Regions from separate parts of the Stenotrophomonas sp. IS26 genome, predicted to be linked through region 3. Evidence: predicted binding sites of a transcription regulator. Region 3 holds the regulator's gene; each other region holds the start of a gene.
The links. Region 3 encodes FliA, which starts transcription of late flagellar genes. Its sites were predicted from a motif close to TAAAGTTTNNCNNNCNNNGGCCGATAA; they were not measured.
Positions count from the first base shown of each region.

Region 1: a site for FliA is predicted at 2,935-2,961, ahead of ACW6W5_RS09215 (methyl-accepting chemotaxis protein). Genes of this name have one in related genera too.
Region 2: a site for FliA is predicted at 2,357-2,383, ahead of ACW6W5_RS12310 (GGDEF domain-containing protein). Genes of this name have one in related genera too.

Region 1 is NZ_JBSZJV010000008.1:45,666-51,690, reverse strand. It holds gene ACW6W5_RS09225 (Tex family protein) at 1-444, shown strand, start outside; gene ACW6W5_RS09220 (PAS domain-containing protein) at 696-2,894, shown strand; gene ACW6W5_RS09215 (methyl-accepting chemotaxis protein) at 3,175-5,037, shown strand; gene ACW6W5_RS09210 (DUF4189 domain-containing protein) at 5,134-5,544, shown strand; gene ACW6W5_RS09205 (HGGxSTG domain-containing protein) at 5,729-6,025, opposite strand, start outside.
Region 2 is NZ_JBSZJV010000012.1:121,553-127,577, reverse strand. It holds gene egtD (L-histidine N(alpha)-methyltransferase) at 32-1,006, opposite strand; gene egtB (ergothioneine biosynthesis protein EgtB) at 1,003-2,289, opposite strand; gene ACW6W5_RS12310 (GGDEF domain-containing protein) at 2,461-3,768, shown strand; gene ACW6W5_RS12305 (YchJ family metal-binding protein) at 3,747-4,142, opposite strand; gene ACW6W5_RS12300 (sulfite exporter TauE/SafE family protein) at 4,205-4,981, shown strand; gene ACW6W5_RS12295 (ATP-binding protein) at 5,019-6,025, opposite strand, start outside.
Region 3 is NZ_JBSZJV010000002.1:75,261-81,285, forward strand. It holds gene flhF (flagellar biosynthesis protein FlhF) at 1-888, shown strand, start outside; gene ACW6W5_RS02290 (MinD/ParA family ATP-binding protein) at 875-1,762, shown strand; gene ACW6W5_RS02295 (RNA polymerase sigma factor FliA) at 1,759-2,505, shown strand; gene cheY (chemotaxis response regulator CheY) at 2,522-2,914, shown strand; gene ACW6W5_RS02305 (protein phosphatase CheZ) at 2,914-3,528, shown strand; gene ACW6W5_RS02310 (chemotaxis protein CheA) at 3,534-5,366, shown strand; gene ACW6W5_RS02315 (flagellar motor protein) at 5,446-6,025, shown strand, end outside.

The sequences.
Region 1 (6,025 bases), on a different contig from region 3:
GGGGTCGAGGAGCTGAAAGACCTCAAGGTCGGCATGATCCTGGAAGGCGTGGTCAGCAACGTGGCCGCGTTCGGTGCCTTCGTGGATATCGGGGTGCACCAGGATGGACTGATCCACATCTCCGCGCTGTCCGATACCTACGTCAAGGACCCGCGTGACGTGGTCAAGGCCGGTGACATCGTCAAGGTGAAGGTGCTGGAGGTGGACGTGGCGCGCAAGCGCATCGCGCTGACCCGCCGCCTGGATGACACTCCCGCCCCGGCCAAGGCTCCCGGTGAGCGCGATGCGCGCCCGGCCGGAGGTGGCCGCCGTGACGGCGGGGCGGGCAATGGTCCGCGCGGTGGCGGTCGTGGCAACCCGCCCGGGCCGCGCCCGGGCAGCGCCGCACCGCCGGCCAACAACGCGCTGGCAGACGCCTTCGCCCGGGCCAAGCGCGGCGGCTGACAGCGCTGTTGGTGCCTGCCAGGGGCCGCCTTCGGGCGGCTTTTGGCGTTTTCCGCGGTCCCGGTGGCCGGGGGCACTTCTGGTTTGACGCGCGTTTACGCACACTTCCCCTTGAATGCCCGTAGGGTGGGTGGACGGCGGGGAGCCCAGATGACAGACGACCAGGCAGGACCGGGCAACCGGGCGGGCCGCAGCGCCGATCACCGCGCTGGCGCAGGGCTGTGCGCGGCGTGTCGGACCGGAGCGCACGCATGAGCCGGCAACCGGACGCCCCCCTTGATGCGGTCGCCGCGCTGCGCGACATGGCCGAGCAGCGGCATCGGCTGGAAATGATCATCGAAGGCACCGCGGCGGGCACCTGGGACTGGGACATCCCGGGCAACCAGATGCGGGTCAACGAGCGCTGGGCGGAGATCGTCGGCTATACGCGCGAGGAACTTGCGCCGATCACGCCGGAGACATTCTTCAAGCTGGTGCATCCCGACGATCTGGCCCAGTCCAATGCGCTGCTCGAGGATCATCTGGAAGGTCGCTCGCCGCATTACGACAGCCTGTGCCGGATGCGCCACAAACAGGGCCACTGGATCTGGGTGCAGGACCGTGGCCGCGTCTACGAGCGCGATGCGCAGGGCCGCCCGCTGTGGATGGCCGGTGCCCACGCCGACGTCACCGAACTGCAGCAGGCCCGCCAGGAGGCGGCCAACATGCGCCAACGCCTGCAGGCGGTGGTGGATGCGTCTGATGAGGTGGCGGTGATCGCCACCGATGTCGATGGGGTGGTCAATCTGTTCAACACCGGTGCGCAGAAGCTGCTCGGTTACCGCGCCGATGAAGTGATCGGCCGGGTCAACCCGGGGCTGTTCCACGATCCGGATGAGATGCGCGCCTACCTGCAGCCCCAGGTGGGCGCGGACGGGCGCATGCCGACCATTTTCGAAGCGCTGACCGCGCGCGCCGCGCAGGGCACCTGGTCGCACCAGTGGACCTTCCTGCGCAAGGACGGCGAGCGGCGCCAGGTGCGCCTGTCGATCAGCCCGCTGGACTGCGCCGGCGGCAACCGGATCGGCTACGTCGGCATGGCGGTTGACCTTACGCCCCTGCTGCAGGTGCGCGAGCAGGCCTTCGTCGCGGCGGAGAAGTTCGCCGGCGCGTTCTCCTCGGCGGCGCTGGGCATGGCCCTGGTATCGCTGGAAGGGCGCTGGCTGGACGTCAACGATTCGCTGTGCGGCATCCTCGGCTACACCCGTGCCGAACTGCTGCAGATCGATTTCCAGACGCTGACGCATCCGGACGATCTGCATACCGATCTGGCCCTGCTCGGCGACCTGCTGGCCGGGCGCCGCGAGCATTACCACATGGAGAAGCGTTACCTGGGCAAGGCCGGCAACCTGGTCTGGGGGCGGCTGTCGGTGTCGCTGGTGCGCACGGAAAATGGCGAGCCGCTGCATTTCGTTTCGCAGATCCAGGACGTGACCGCCCAGCGGCTCAGCGGCCAGCAACTTCGCGAATCCGAGCAGCGCACCCGCGTCACGTTGGATGCGGTGGCCGACATGGTGCTGACCTTGGACCTGCACGGCGGCATCCAGTACGCCAACGCCGCGGCCACCCGCGCGCTGGCCGGGGAGGGCGCCGGGGCCCTGGCGGGCAGCCAGCTGCAGGAGGTGATGGAGCTCACGACCGAATACGCGCCGCGCTCCCCGCTGGATGTGGCCGTGCTGCTCGACCCGGACAGCAATGCGGTCGACCTGCATTCGGACCTGCTGCTGTCAGTGGGGGCGCATCTGCTGCCGGTCGACCTGACCCGCGCCTGGCTGCGCGATGAAAACGGCCAGTCCACCGGCGCGGTCTGGGTGATCCGTGACGTCACCCAGCAGCGTGCGCGCCAGCGTGAAGCCCGGCATCTGGCCGAAATCGATCCGCTGACCGAGCTGAGCAACCGGCGCGGCTTCGAAGCGCACCTGCAGCAGGCCATCACCCGGGTCGCGCGGACCGGGCAGTCGGCCTCGTTGATGTATATCGACCTGGACCACTTCAAGCCGGTCAACGATACCCATGGCCATCTGGCCGGCGATGCCGTGCTGTGGGCGGTGGCCAGCGTGCTGCGGCACGGCGTGCGCGATTCGGACATCGTGGCGCGCTTGGGGGGCGACGAGTTCGCGGTGATCCTGGCCGGCTGTTCGCTCAAGCGTGCCCGCCGCATCGCCAGCGATCTGCTCGAGGCGATGCGGGGGTTGTCGATCCCCTGGGACCAGCGGCGGTTGAGTGTGGGCGCCAGCATCGGCATCGCGCCATTGTTCGGGGGCATGAGCGTGGATGACGCGGTCGCCGCGGCCGATGCACAGTGCTACCGGGCCAAAGCGATGGGACGCGACAACGTGCAGGTGGAGGCCGACGCGCTCGGGGCCGTGGATCCCCTCGACGCCCTGGATGCGAGCGAAAGTGGCGAATGAGCACGGCCGGCCCTGCGCGGCGCCGGCCCGATGGTCGCCCTAAAGGTTTCAGAATCTCCGCCGTTATATGACTCGCAGTTGCTGCCCGTCTGCTCACGTGGATATCTGGCCGTACACCTTTTTTAAATGGTTCATGTTCGCCGGCCCGCCCGGTGTTTGAAGCCCATCGAAGTTGCGTCATCCCCACTGACGATCTTCGTGAGTCCCAGCCAACGGAATACCGCCACCGGGCCACCGCCCGGCGCTGACCTATTCGCTAACCGGACACCGAGGTCTAACGATGATTACTTCAGGCTTGCACACGCATGTGCCAGGTCGCGCCAGCGACGCCGACGCCGACGCCGGGTCGTTGTGGCGAACGCTCACGGCATGGTTCGTTTCCCGTCGCGCGGCCCATGGCATCGCGGCATCGGCCGCGCTGCAACGGCAGGCCGACCTCGAAGAGCAGATCAAGGCGCTGCATAGAGTCCAGGCCGTCATCGAGTTCCACCTCGATGGCACCATCGTGCATGCCAACGACAATTTCCTGCAGACACTGGGCTACACGCTGGAGGAGATCCAGGGCAGGCACCACGCCATGTTCGTGGATGCCGAGTATGCGAAGAGCGGGGAGTACCGGGACTTCTGGGCCAACCTGGGCCGCGGTGAGTTCGACGCCGGCCAGTACCGCCGGATCGGCAAGGGTGGACGCGAGATCTGGATCCAGGCGTCCTACAACCCGGTGTTCGACAGCAACGGACGACCGTACAAGGTGGTCAAGTTCGCGACCGACATCACCGCGCAGAAATTGCAGGCGGCCGACTTTGCCGGCCAGCTCGCCGCGATCAACACATCGCAGGCCGTGATCGAGTTCGACCTCGAGGGCCGCATCCTGGCCGCCAACGAGAACTTCCTCGCTGCCATGGGCTATGCACTGGAGGAGGTGCGCGGGCAGCACCATGCGATGTTTGCCGAACCGGCGTATCGCGAGAGCGCGCAATACCGTGCGTTCTGGGCGAAGCTCGGCCGCGGCGAGTACGATGCCGGCCAGTACAAGCGCTTGGGAAAGGGCGGGCGCGAGGTCTGGATCCAAGCTTCGTACAACCCGATCTACGATATGAACGGACGGCCGTTCAAGGTGGTCAAGTACGCTACCGACATCACGGCCCAGGTGCGTGACTCGCTGGCGCTCCAGCAGGCCGTCGCGCAGACGCGTGAAGTGGTGGCGGCCGCGCAGGGTGGCGATCTGACCGGCCACATCGCCACCCAGGACAAGACCGGCCCGATCGCCGAGTTGTGCGAGGGCATCAATGCGCTGGTCGACGCGATGGCCGGCATCATCACCCAGATCAAGCTGGCAGCCGACACCATCGCCGTGGGTGCCAGCGAGATCGCCGAAGGCAACAGCGACCTGTCCGTGCGCACCGAGCAGCAGGCGGCCTCGCTGGAGGAGACCGCCGTCTCGATGAAGGGGCTGACCGCAACCGTGCGGCGCACCGCGGACAACGCCCGCCAGGCCAATGAGCTGGCCGGTGGCGCGGTCGAGGTGGCGGCGCAGGGTGGCCACGTGGTGCAGGAGGTGGTCTCCACCATGTCGCTGATCAATGACTCCTCGCGGCGCATCGTCGACATCATCGGCGTGATCGACGGTATCGCGTTCCAGACCAATATCCTGGCCCTCAATGCCGCCGTGGAAGCGGCCCGTGCCGGCGAGCATGGCCGCGGCTTTGCGGTGGTCGCCTCGGAAATCCGCTCGCTGTCGCAGCGTTCTGCCGAAGCCGCCAAGGAGATCAAGCAGCTGATCGGCGACTCGGTGGAGAAGGTCGGGGCGGGCACGCGCCAGGTCGAAAGCGCGGGCCGCACCATGGACGAGATCGTGGTCAGCGTGAAACGCGTGAGCGATCTCATGGCCGACATCAGCGCGGCGGCCCAGCAGCAGAGCGAGGGCATCGAGCAGATCAACCAGGTGGTCGAGCACATCGACGAGAGCACCCAGCAGAATGCCGCGCTGGTCGAAGAGGCCTCCGCGGCGGCCCGCAGCATGGAAGAGCAGTCCACCCAGTTGCTGCAGACGGTGGCGGCGTTCCGGGTGGCGGGGGCGGGCACGCATCGCTCGGTGCACCTCAATCCCACTACTGGCCAGCCCGCATTGCGTCTGGTCTGACTGCCGTGCGGGATGCATACGGCGCGCGGCTTTGGGATACTCGATCTTCCAAGGACAGGTCGGAGTATCACAATGCGGATTGCACCACGGTTGAGCATGCTGCTGGTCATGGGGATGGCCCTGCCTTGCACTGCGGGCGCGGCGTCGGCGGTGTTTTACGACGCCGACACCGGTGCCTACGGCTATTCGATGAACAACCGCAGCGTCAGCACGGCCATGCAACAGGCGCTGGGGTATTGCGCGCAGCGCTCACCCAACTGCAGCACTGTGGCCAGCACGTCGGAAGGCGGTTACTCGGCGCTGTATACGGGCACGGGTGCCATGGGTGTTGCCCTGTCCGCACAGGATGATGCCGCTGCTCAGCGCAAGGCCGAGGCGATGTGCCGGCGAAAAGCAGGGGACTGCCGGCTGGCGCTGCTGTGGCGCGAAGAAACGGTGGCCCCGTCCGTGCCGCCGGTTCCCCCGATCCCGCCACATACCCTGCCTCCGATCGAGCCGGCCGGGTAACGGTCGCGGCGCTGCCGAGCAGAATGAAAAAACGCCCCGGATCCGTCGATCCGGGGCGTTCTGGTTTTCCATGGTGCGAAGGTGGGCAACGAAAACCCATCCATTTCGAGCATCTTGCGCAGCCATTAAGAAAAATGCCCCCAAAGTTGCCCCCAGAAGGGCATTGCTTGCCCTGCACTAGCCCCTAAGTCAGGTTCTTCGGTAAGCGTAAGTTTGCCTCCGCTCTGGCTTTACCAGCGTCGGTTCTGGGGCCTGTTGACCGCCCGCCGTGAAAACGACAGCGTCGCTTGCTTGGCTCCGGCCTAGCTTGGCATGGCTGGCCGTCACGGTGGCGAGTCGCCCCACATCTGGCTTCCACGCATCGCTGCTTCGAAGTGATCAGAGGACTGTCAACAGTACCGAAGTCATACGCGCGCGCGCATGCGCGCTGGGCGGGACGTAATTCCGGTGGTGATGCTGCATTGCCAAGCGCGAGCGCCAA
Region 2 (6,025 bases), on a different contig from region 3:
GACCTGCATCATAGCGGCAATGCCGCGCAGGTCAGGCCGGCTGCAGCAGGCGCAGGCCGAAGGCGGGATCGGTCGCGTTCCAGTGCGCCGTCACCTGCAGCCCGGCATCCGCGGCCATCCGGGCGAACACCGCATCGGTGTATTTGTGGCTGTACTCCACGGTCATCGCTTCGCCTTCGGCGAAATCGAAGCTCTGCCCATCCAGCTGCACGCGCTGGTCGCGCTGGCTGATCAGCTCGGTTTCGATGCGCAGGCGCGGCACGCTGTAGCGGGCGCGGTGGCGGAAGCCCTCCAGATCGAAATCGCTGCCGATGTCGCGGTTGAGCCGGCGCAGCAGATTGAGGGTGAACTCGGCGGTGACCCCGGCGGCATCGTTGTACGCCGCTTCGATCAGCGCCGCGTCCTTGTGCAGGTCGATGCCGATCAGGGCCATGCCATCCGGGCCCATGGTCTGGCGCATCGCCTTCAACAGTGCGATGGCGTCGTCATGGGCGAAGTTGCCCAAGGTCGAGCCGGGGAAGAACACCAGGTGGCGGGCCGGATCGCGCTGCGGCGATGGCAACTGCACCGGCTGGGTGAAATCCGCGCAGACCGGCAGCATTTCGATCTCTGGCAGCGAGGGCGCGAGCCGGGTGATGCTGTCCAGCAACGCAGCGCGGGAGATTTCGATCGGGGTGTAGGCGACCGGGTCCCGCAGCGCATGCAGCAGCAGTTCGGTCTTGCGCCCGCTGCCACTGCCGAGCTCGACCACATGCAGGCGTGGGCCGACCACCTTGGCAATGTCACGCGCGCAGTCCTGCAGCAGCTGCAGCTCGGTGCGGGTCGGGTAGTACTCCGGCTGCTGGGTGATCTGCTCGAACAGCGCCGAGCCCTGCGCATCGTAGAAGTACTTGGAGGGCAGCTGCCGCGGTGTGGAGGACAGGCCACGCAGGATGTCGGCGGTGATCTGGTCCCGATCCGGCTGCAGATCGGTCAGCGCTTGGAGTGCATCACGGACCGAACTCATGCGGCGTCCCGGGCCAGGCGCAGGCCGGCGAACTGCCACCGGGCCGACGGCGCGAAGAAATTGCGGTAGCTGGCGCGCAGGTGATCTGCCGGGGTGGCGCAGCTGCCCCCGCGCAGCACCCACTGCCCGCACATGAATTTGCCGTTGTACTCGCCGAGGTTGCCCGGGAAGGTGCGGAAGCCTGGATACGGCCCATAGGCGCTGCTGGTCCATTCCCAGACATCGCCGAACAGCTGGACGATGTCGCCCTCCTCCTCCGCGCCGCCCGGGTGCAGCGCATCGGCGTCGGCAAAGCGACCACGCAGGGCGCGGCCGGCCGTCGCCGCTTCCCACTCGAACTCCGTGGGCAGGCGGGCGTCGCACCAACGCGCGTAGGCGTCGGCTTCGAAATAGCTGAGATGGCAGACCGGTGCGTGGGGGTCGAGCGCACGCCAGCCGCCGAGGGTGAACTCGCGCGCCAGCGCGTCATCCCAGTACAGCGGGTGCTGCCACTGCTGTTCCTGGCACAGCGTCCAGCCTTCGCTCATCCACCAGCGCGGCTCGCGGTAACCACCGGCCTGCACGAACTGGCGGTACTCCTCATTGCTGACCGGGCGGTTGGCCAGCGCATGCGCGGGCACCAAGGCGCGGTGGACCGGCGATTCGTTGTCATAGGCGAACGTGGGGCGGGTGGGCCAGACCGGCGCGCCGATCTCCACGATCTGTTCGAGACTGCTGAGCCACCGCAGCGGCAGCGCACGGGCCGGCGCCGCGACAAGATCCTCGCGATAGGCCGGCTGCAGCGGGTTGGACCAGAACGCGTGCTTGATATCGGTCAGCAGCAGTTCCTGGTGCTGCTGCTCATGGTGCAGGCCGAGCAGAAGCTGATGCTGGGCCTGCTCGCTCAGATTGCCGGCCTGCAGTGCGGCGAGCACGCGCTGATCGATCTCCGCGCGGAAGTGCAGCACCTCGTCCAGCGTCGGGCGCGAGAGCAGGCCGCGCTGTGGGCGTGCATGGGCCGGGCCAATGCTCTGGTAGTAGCTGTTGAACAGGTAGTGCCAGTCCGCATCGATCGGAGCGTAGCCGGGGCGGGTCGCCAGCACGAAGCGCTCGAAGAACCACGTGGTATGGGCCAGGTGCCATTTCGCCGGGCTGGCGTCGGGCATGCTCTGGACCATGGCATCTTCGGCACTGAGCGGTGCGGCCAGCGCGAGCGTGCGTGCACGCACGGTGGCGTAGCGGACGGCCAGCGGCGATGGCGGGGCGGCAGTGTGCGGTAGTGCGGCAGCGACGGCGGTATTCATTGCGGTGAGGATCGACCAGCCGGGGTGAGTGCCACGTCATGGCACCGCATCGATCCGGTGACATTGCTCAAGTTGAATACGCGCAGGCCGCTACCGGGGAAGACCCATCGCCTGTGTAGTCCGGTTTGCACGCTGCAGCCACGGCGCGCCGGCCACCACGTGGACCCCTTCTTGCGGACGCATCTGCTACGCCAGCCCAGTCACTATCTGTTCGTGCTGCCTGCAGTACTGGTGGCGCTGGGATTGTGGGCCGCCACCCCCGCGGCGGAAGCCGGCAGTTCGGTGCATCGCCTGCTGCCGATGGTGCTGGCCTGCCTGGGTGTCGGCCTGGCGCTGATCTACAACCGCGTCCGGGCGCTGTGCCTGATGCTGGCCATCGCCTCGGCGTTCGCCCTGCTGCATGGTGTGGTCGGCACGTTCCTGCGCGATGGCGTTGTTTCGGCGCTGACCCCGCTGATCTTCCACGCGGTGTCGTGGTGGCTGCCACTGCTGTTCCTGCTGCATGGGCTGTGGCCCGAACGCGGACGGCTGCGCCAGGACCTGTTGCTGCGTGGCGTGGTCAGCGGGACGGCCCTCGGCATTTTCCTGCTGATGGCCGCACAAGGCCCGGTCGGCATGCATGCCTTGTTGTCGGACCGCCACCTGCCGTGGCTGCCGAGTGGCTGGAATGCGCTGGCCCAGCTGCCTGCGCTGTTGTTCGCGGTGACGACGGTCGCGCTGGCGGTACAGGCCTGGCGCCAGCCCCGGCCGCTGCACACCGCCCTGCTGATCGCCCTGCTCTGCCTGTGGTGGATGCTGCCACGGGTGTTCGTCTCGCCGGCCCTGCTGCCCGCCGTCAGCTGCATGGCGCTGTTGCTGGTCATCTCGGCGATGCTGCAGGAAGCCTTCCACATGGCCTTCCGCGATGAACTCACCGGGTTGCCCGGCCGCCGCGCGTTCAATGAATGCCTGCAGCGGGTCGGGGCCACCTACACCATCGCCATGGTGGATGTGGATCACTTCAAGCGCTTCAACGATACCCACGGCCACGATGCCGGCGATGACGTGCTCAAGCTGGTGGCCGCGCGCCTGTCCGAGATCGGGGGCGGTGGCCGCGCATTCCGCTACGGCGGCGAAGAGTTCGCGCTGGTGTTCCTGGATCGCCCTGCCCCGGCCTGCGTGGCGTCGGTGGAGGAAATCCGCGCCAGGATCGAAGGCGTCCGCATGCATCTGCGTGACCGGGCCGCGCGCAGCCGCGACGATGCGGTGGGGCAGCTGCAGCGTGGACGCGGTGGCAGTGGCGAGGTGGTGCAGGTGACGGTGAGCATCGGCGTGGCCGACAGCCGGGTCGCCGACAGCCCGCAGGCAGTGCTCAAGGCCGCCGACCAGGCCCTGTATGCAGCCAAGGACGCCGGCCGCAACTGTGTGCGTGCGCTTGGGCAGCAGGGCACCGTGCCGGTGCGCGCCAACGCGCTGGCTCAGGGCAACGCGTCGAGATAGAACCAGCGGCCGTCTTCGCGGACGAAGCGGCTGTGTTCGAGCATTTTCACCGCACTGCCGCCGCCGACCTTGTAGCGCGCGGTGAAGCGGACCTGGGCGTGGTCGGCATCTGAACGGGTATGTGCGTGGATCGTCAGCCCCAGCCACTGGGTGCGCTGGCCGGGTGCTTCGTCCAGCGACAGCTCGCCCGGGCGCGTGGACGGGTGCCAGCTGGCCAGCAGGTACTCGGCCAGGTGGCGCACGTAGGCGCTGTAGCGCGAGCGCATCAGCGCTTCGGCATCCGGCGCGGGGGTGCCGGCGTGGTAGAGGCCGCAGCAGGCGGTGTAGGCCAGTGGGTGGCCGCAGGGACAGGGATCGGAGAGGGCGGTGGTCATGGGGGTATTGTCGCGCGATGACCGGGCGTATGCTGGCGCGCCTTCTGCCGCGATGTGCCGCCGTGCTTGAGCTGGTTCCCCCTGAACTGTTGTGGTTGGTGGCGATCGCCTTCATCGCCGGCCTGGTGGATGCCGCCGTCGGCGGCGGTGGACTGGTGCAGTTGCCCGGGTTGTTCACGGTCCTGCCGCAGCACACGCCGGCGATGCTGTTCGGCACCAACAAGTTCAGCTCGATGTTCGGCACGGCCGCCGCCGCGTTCCGCTACGCGCGCAATGTGCGCTTCCCGTGGCGGCCGGTATTGTTCGCGGCCGGCACGGCCTTCGTGTTCTCCTTCGCCGGGGCCACGGCGGTCAGCCTGCTGCCCAAGGATGCGGTGCGCCCGCTGGTGCTCGTGCTGCTGGTGGCGATGCTCGGCTACACGCTGTGGAAGAAGGACTTCGGTGCCCTGCACCGCCCGCGCGAGATCGGCCGCAAGGAGCTGGTCACCGCGTTGGCGATCGGTGCGGTGATCGGGTTCTATGACGGCTTCTTCGGGCCCGGCACCGGCAGCTTCCTGATCTTCCTGTTCGTGCGCTTCTTCGGGTTGGACTTCCTGCGTGCGTCTGCCGCCTCCAAGGTGGTGAACCTCGCGACCAACGTGGCGGCGATCTCGTTCTTCGTGCCGACCGGCAACATCCTGTGGCTGTTCGCGCTGCCGATGGCCGCGGCCAACATCATCGGCTCGGTGGTCGGCACGCGGATGGCGCTGCGCGGTGGCACGCCCTTCATCCGCAAGCTGTTCGTCGGCCTGGTGGTGGTGCTGATCGCCCGGATGGGCTGGGATACCTTCGGCGGTTAGCCGGACGGGCCAGCCCTGGGGCTGACCCGTTGGTTGCTCAGCGCCTGGGCTTGGCCGGCTTCTTTGCGGCCGCCTTGGGTACGGCCTTGGTGGCCGTCTTCTTTGCCGCTTTCTTCGCCGGTACCTGGGGCGCAGCCTTCTTCGCGCGGGATGCCGGCACGGCTGCCGGTGCCTCCACGCCCTCGACCTCGGCCTCGACGTGGGCGTCCTCGTCGACCGAGGCAGCCATCACCTCGTTGGCCATCACCTCGGGGGCATCCACCACGGCAGGCGCGGCGATCACGGCCGGTGCCCGTGCCGCCGTCGTCTCGCCGGCGCGGGCACGCTCGGGCAGCTTCAGGCGCTTGCCTTCGTCGTCGTACTCGATCAGCAGCACGCCGGAGTCGTGGCGACCGCTGATCTCCACGAAGCAGGCACCGCCGATGAACGGCTCCAGCGTCATCACCGACTTCAGCGGGGTGGCCACGACCATCTGGAACCCGAAGTTGTCGAAGATGTTCATCGCCAGCGCGGTGAACTCGTTGTCGGCCTTGTCGAAGGCTTCATCCAGCACCACCGCCGCGTAGCTGGGCAGCTGGCCGTCGGCGCCACCGAGCTGGTAGCGCAGCGCGGCCGCCAGGCAGGTGGTGGCCAGCTTCTGGCGCTGGCCGCCGGACTTGCCCGCACCGCTGCGGTAGATCTCCACCTGTTGGCGGGTGGCGGCGTCGAGCTCGACGCCGACGAATTCCACATGCAGGCGCACGTCCAGCACCAGCTCGCGCCAGCGCTTGTCCTCGCCTTCCTGCGAGCCGAGCTTGGCGACCAGCTCACGCAGGACCGCGAACTGTGCTTCGGCCAGTTCGCGCTGCTCGGTCTGCTGTTGGGACAGCACGTCGCGCAGGCGCTGGTGGAACTCCAGCACTTCAGGCAGGCGGCGATCGGTGAGTTCGATGGTCAGCAGGGTGCCGCGGTTGAACGGCACCTGCTCCAGCGAGGCATTGACCTCGTCCAGGCGCTGGGCGATCGACTTGCGCGCCTCGGCCGTGTGCCGCTGCAGGGCCAGCA
Region 3 (6,025 bases):
CTGCGCCATGAAGTGGCCGGCATGCGCCATGTCATCGAGCGCGAGATGCACCGCTTCACCGATGAGCGCCTGCGCGGCTCGCCGGTGCGCGCCGTCGCGCTGGACCTGATGGACGAATACGGCTTCGACGCCGGCATCAGCCGCGACGTGGCCATGCAGATTCCGCTGGATACCGAAGCCCACCGTGGTCGCGGCCTGATGCTCGGCCTGCTCTCCAAGAAGCTGCCGATCGCCCCGGTCGATCCGCTGGAAGCCGGCGGCGTGATCGCCCTGGTCGGCCCCACCGGCGCCGGCAAGACCACCACCATCGCCAAGCTGGCCTCGCGTTTCGCCGAGGCGCATGCCGCCCGCGATGTCGCCCTGGTCACCACCGATACCGGCCGCATCGGCGCCCGCGAGCAGCTGTACGGCTTCGGCCGCCAGCTCGGCATCGCCGTCCACGAGGCCAGCAGCGGCAGCGATCTGAACCAGCTGCTGGAACGCCTGAAGGACTACAAGCTGGTCCTGATCGACACCGCCGGCCTGGGCCCGCGCGACCGCGCCCTGGCGGCCCAGCTGCAGTGGCTGCGTGCCGCCGAGCAGATCCGCACCCTGCTGGTGCTGCCGGCCAACACCAGCTTCGGCGACATGGACGAGGTGGTCCGCCGCTTCAGCGCCGCCAACCCGCAGGGCGTGGTGCTGAGCAAGCTGGACGAAACCGGCCGCTTCGGTACCGCCCTGTCGGTGGCCGTGGATCACCGCCTGCCGATCACCTGGGTCACCGATGGCCAGGACGTTCCTGAAGACCTGCACCGTGCCAGTGCGGCCAATCTTGTACTTCGCCTTGAAGATTTGCGCCGCGCGGCCGATATGCCCTGCAACCCGGAGTTGAACCATGCCGTCGCGTGAGTACGCCAAGCTGACCAAGACCTTCCCGTTGTCGGCTACCCGAAGCCAGCCGCTGGGCCCGGTCCGCACCATCGCCGTCACCGGCGGCAAGGGCGGCGTGGGCAAAACGAACGTTTCGGCCAATCTGGCCGTGGCGCTGGCGGACATGGGCAAGCGCACGCTGCTGCTGGATGCCGACCTCGGCCTGGCCAACATCGACGTGATCCTCGGCCTGCAGCCGAAGGTGACCCTGGCCGACCTCGTCGCCGGGCGCTGCACGCTTGAAGAAGTGATCATGGAAGGCCCCGGCGGCGTGCTGGTGGTCCCGGCCGCCTCCGGTCGCCGCCACATGGCCGAGCTGCAGCCGGCCGAGCACGTCGGCCTGGTCAACGTGTTCTCCGAGCTCGAGCGCGAGCTGGACATCATGATCGTGGATACCGCCGCCGGCATCACCGATGGCGTGCTGACCTTCTGCCAGGCCGCACAGGACACCGTGGTGGTGGTCTGCGATGAGCCGGCCTCGATCACCGACGCCTACGCGCTGATCAAGGTCCTCTCGCGCGAGCGCGGCGTGGACCGGATCCAGGTGGTGGCCAACATGGTGCGCGACCCGAACGAAGGCCGCGTGCTGTACGAAAAGCTGAGCCGCGTCTGCGAGAAGTTCCTCGCCGATGTCTCGCTGAACTACCTGGGCTGCGTGCCGCAGGATGACTGGCTGCGCCTGTCGGTGCAGCGCCAGCAGCCGGTGGTGAAGGCCTACCCGTCCAGCCCGGCCGCCCTGGCGCTGACCGAGATCGCGCGCCGCACCGCCCGCTGGCAGGCCCCGACCGAGCCGCGTGGGGGGGTCGAATTCTTCCTGGAACGCATCCTCAAGCAACGCGGGGTGACGGTATGAAGGGCGCAGCACAATACAAAGAAGTCCAGCGGACCGCGGCCAACGAGTGCATTGCCCAGCACTCGGATCTGGTCCGCCGCATCGCCCACCATCTGGCGGCACGTCTGCCAGCCAGCGTGGAGGTCGACGACCTGATCCAGGCCGGCATGATGGGCCTGATCGAGGCCTCGCGCAGCTACGACGCCGACCAGGGCGCCTCGTTCGAAACCTACGCCTCGATCCGCATCCGCGGTTCGATGATCGATGAAATCCGCCGTGGCGACTGGGTGCCGCGCTCGGTGCACCGCCGCGCCCGCGATGCCGCCGCGACCATCCGTCGCCTCGAGCAGAGCACCGGCCGTGCCGCCAGCGCCACCGAAGTGGCCGCCGCGATGGACATGCCGCTGCCGGATTACCTGCGCCTGATGGAAGACGCCTCGCGGGGCCAGGTGCTGAGCCTGGAATCGCGGATCGAGGACCAGGGCGAACTGGACACCGTCGCCCAGGGCGGCCCGACCCCGCAGCAGGTGCTGGAACGCGGCGAGTTCGGGCGTGAGCTGGGCAACGCGATCGGCCTGCTGCCCGAGCGCGAACAGCTGGTGCTGTCGCTGTACTACGAGCAGGAACTGAACCTGAAAGAGATCGGCGCCGTGTTGGGTGTCAGCGAATCGCGCGTGTGCCAGATCCATGGCCAGGCCGTGCTGCGCCTGCGGGGCCGGCTGAAGATCTTCGAGGCGGCAGACGCCGGCCTCGAGAACCATTGAAATCGAGGAAAGTGCTTTGAACAAGAACATGCGTATCCTGATCGTCGACGACTTCTCGACCATGCGTCGTATCGTCAAGAACCTGCTGGGCGATCTGGGCTTCACCAATACGGCCGAAGCCGAGGACGGGCATGCCGCGCTGGCGCTGTTGCAGAGCCAGCCGTTCGATTTCGTGGTCACCGACTGGAACATGCCGGTCATGACCGGCATCGACCTGCTCAAGGCCGTGCGTGCCGACGCCAAGCTCAAGACGCTGCCGGTGCTGATGGTGACCGCGGAAGCCAAGCGCGAGCAGATCATTGAAGCGGCGCAGGCCGGCGTGAACGGGTACATCATCAAGCCGTTCACCGCCCAGACCCTGGAAGAAAAGCTCGGCAAGATCTTCGAACGCCTGGCGGCGAGCGCCTGATGGAAACCCTGAGCGACAAATCCGCGCTGGTGCAGCGCCTGCAGGATGCCCTGGCCGCGCTGGAAAGCGGTGACGAAGCCGGTTGGCGCCGGGAAATCGACGCCCTCGCCGCGCTGCGCACGCAGCCGATGATGGCCGGCCTGAACCGCCTGGCCCGCGAGCTCGGCCAGGCCTTGGGCGAACTGCCCAGCCTGCCCAGCGAAGCCGGCGAGCTGGATGACGCCTGCGCGCGCCTGGACCACGTGGTGGCGATGACCGAACAGGCCACCCACCGCACGCTGGACCTGGCCGAAGAATGTCGCTCGCTCACCGAACAGCTGCGCGCCAACGGGTTGACGCCCGACCAGGGCCAGCAACTGGACCGGATCCGCCACAACCTCACCGAAATCGCGCTGACCCAGAGCTACCAGGACCTGACCGGGCAGATCATCCGCCGCGTGGTCGGGATCGTGCGTCGCGTGCATGAGGGCTTCGGTGCGCTCGGCCTGCCCCCGCAGGAAGACGAGAACAAGCGCGACAACAACGGCCTGGCCGGCCCGGCCCTGAAGGGCCTGGATCGCCATGCGGTGTCACAGAACGACGCCGACGACCTGCTCTCGGACCTGGGACTGTAACGATCATGAGTGCTGTGCCAGACGATATCGCTGCCGACTTCATCCTCGAGGCCCAGGAAATCCTGGATCGCCTCGGCGAACAGCTGGTGTCGCTGGAGCAGGCGCCCCAGGATGCCGACCAGCTCAACGCCGTGTTCCGTGGCTTCCACACGCTCAAGGGCGGTGCCGGCTTCCTCGGCATCCAGGCGATGGTCGAGCTGTGCCACGCCGCCGAGGAAACCCTCGGCATGGCCCGCTCCGGCCAGGCCACGCTGCAGGCCCACCACTTCGATGCGGCCCAGCAATCGCTGGATTACCTGCAGTCGATGCTGGATTCGGTCTCGGCCGGGACCGAGCCGGGCTACGCCCCGCCGGAGCTGATCGCCCAGTTCGACGTCAGCGGGCCGGCCACGCCGGCGCCGGCGGCCGCCACCACGGCCAGCGGCGGCGAGATGATCACCGATGATGAGTTCGAGGCGCTGCTCGACCAGTTGCATGGCGGTGCCGCACCGACCGCCATCGCGGCCCCGAAGAAAGATGACGGCCTGATCGGCGAGGACGAGTTCGAAGCCCTGCTGGACCAGCTGCACGGTGGCGCTGTTCCCGGCGCCAAGGCCGGTGCCGCCGCGCCGGTGGCTGCACCGCGGGCCGTGGCTGCGCCGGCCGCACCGGGCGCCAAGCCGGCCCCGGCCAAACCGGTCGCCGAAGCCGAACACACCGTGCGCGTGGACACCAAGCGCCTGGATGCGATCGTCAACCTGATCGGCGAGCTGGTGCTCTCACGCAACCGGCTCAAGACCCTGCGTGCGCGCCTGCACGATGAAGAGCTTGACCGTGCGGTCTCCACGTTGGACATCGCCACCGCCCGCCTGCAGTCGGCGGTCATGCGCACCCGCATGCAGCCGGTCGGCAAGGTGTTCTCGCGCTTCCCCAAGGTGGCGCGCGATGTCGCGCGCTCGCTGAAGAAGGAGGTCGAACTTGAGCTGATCGGTGCGGAAACCGAGCTGGACCGCAACCTGGTCGAAGCGCTGGCCGATCCTCTGGTCCATCTGGTCCGCAACGCGATCGACCACGGCGTGGAAATGCCGGACCTGCGCGAGGCCCAGGGCAAGCCGCGCAGTGGCCACGTGCGCCTGTCCGCGCAGCAGGAAGGCGACTACGTCAGCATCGAAGTGCAGGACGACGGCGCGGGTATCGACCCCGAACGCCTGCGCCAGAAGGCACGCGAGAAGGGCTTGATCGATCCGGAAGCCGCTGCCCGCCTGAGCAGCGAGGAGTGCCTGCACCTGGTGTTCCTGCCCGGTTTCTCGACCAAGCAACAGGTCACCGACATCTCCGGCCGCGGCGTGGGCATGGACGTGGTCCAGTCCCGCATCCGCGAGCTCAGCGGCCAGATCCAGATCCAATCCGAGCTGGGCCGCGGCAGCCGCTTCATGATCCGCGTGCCGCTGACCCTGGCGATCCTGCCGACCCTGCTGGTGCAGGCCGGCGAAGACGTCTACGCCCTGCCCCTGGCCCGCGTGATGGAGGTGCTGCATGCCCCCAACACCTCCCTGGGCTGGTTCGACGGCCGCGCCGTGCTGGACCGCAAATCGCACACGCTGGCGCTGGTCGATCTGCGCCACTGGCTCGATGTCGAGCCGATGCCGTCCTCGCTGCTGACCATCGTCGTACTGCAGGCCGGTGAAGCCCGCTTCGGCCTGGTGGTGGACCAGGTGCGCGGCCGCGAGGAAGTCGTGATCAAGCCGCTTCCGAAAGCCCTGCGCGGGTTGCGTGGCTATGCCGGCGCCACCCTCATCGGTGACGGCCGCATGGCGCTGATCCTGGACGTGGACGGGCTGCGTACCCACCACGATTGACCGCGTGAAAGTGTGACCGCCGCATCACTGGATTCCTTCGGCGTCTCAAGTCCCATTCACACAAGCCGATAACGGACCCATGGACAGACTCAGCCTCATTGGACTTTTCCTCGCGTTGGCCTCACTGGTCGGCGGCAGCATCCTCAAGGGGGCCGGTCTGGCGTCGCTGTGGTCGCCGGCCGCCTTCGTGATCGTCATCGTCGGCACCATCGCCTCGATCCTGCTGCATACCTCGCCGGCCGTGTTCAAGCACGCCTTCAAGATCGTGAAGTGGGTGATCCTGCCGCCGAGCAGCGACCGCCGCCACCTGATCCAGCAGATCGTGGAGTGGAGCAACATCGCCCGCCGCCAGGGCCTGCTCGGTCTGGAAGCGCAGGTCGACGCCCAGGACGATCCGTTCCTGCGCAAGGGGCTGCAGCTGCTGGTGGACGGCGTGGAGCCGGAGACCATCCGGCACATGATGGAGATCGAGCTGAGCAGCCAGGAAAGCCAGGATCTGGCCGCGTCCAAGGTGTTCGAGGGCATGGGCATCTATGCGCCGACGCTGGGCATCATCGGCGCGGTGCTCGGCCTGATCGCGGTGATGAAGAATCTTGCCGACCCGAGCAAGCTCGGCCACGGCATCGCGGCGGCGTTCACCGCCACCATCTACGGCATCG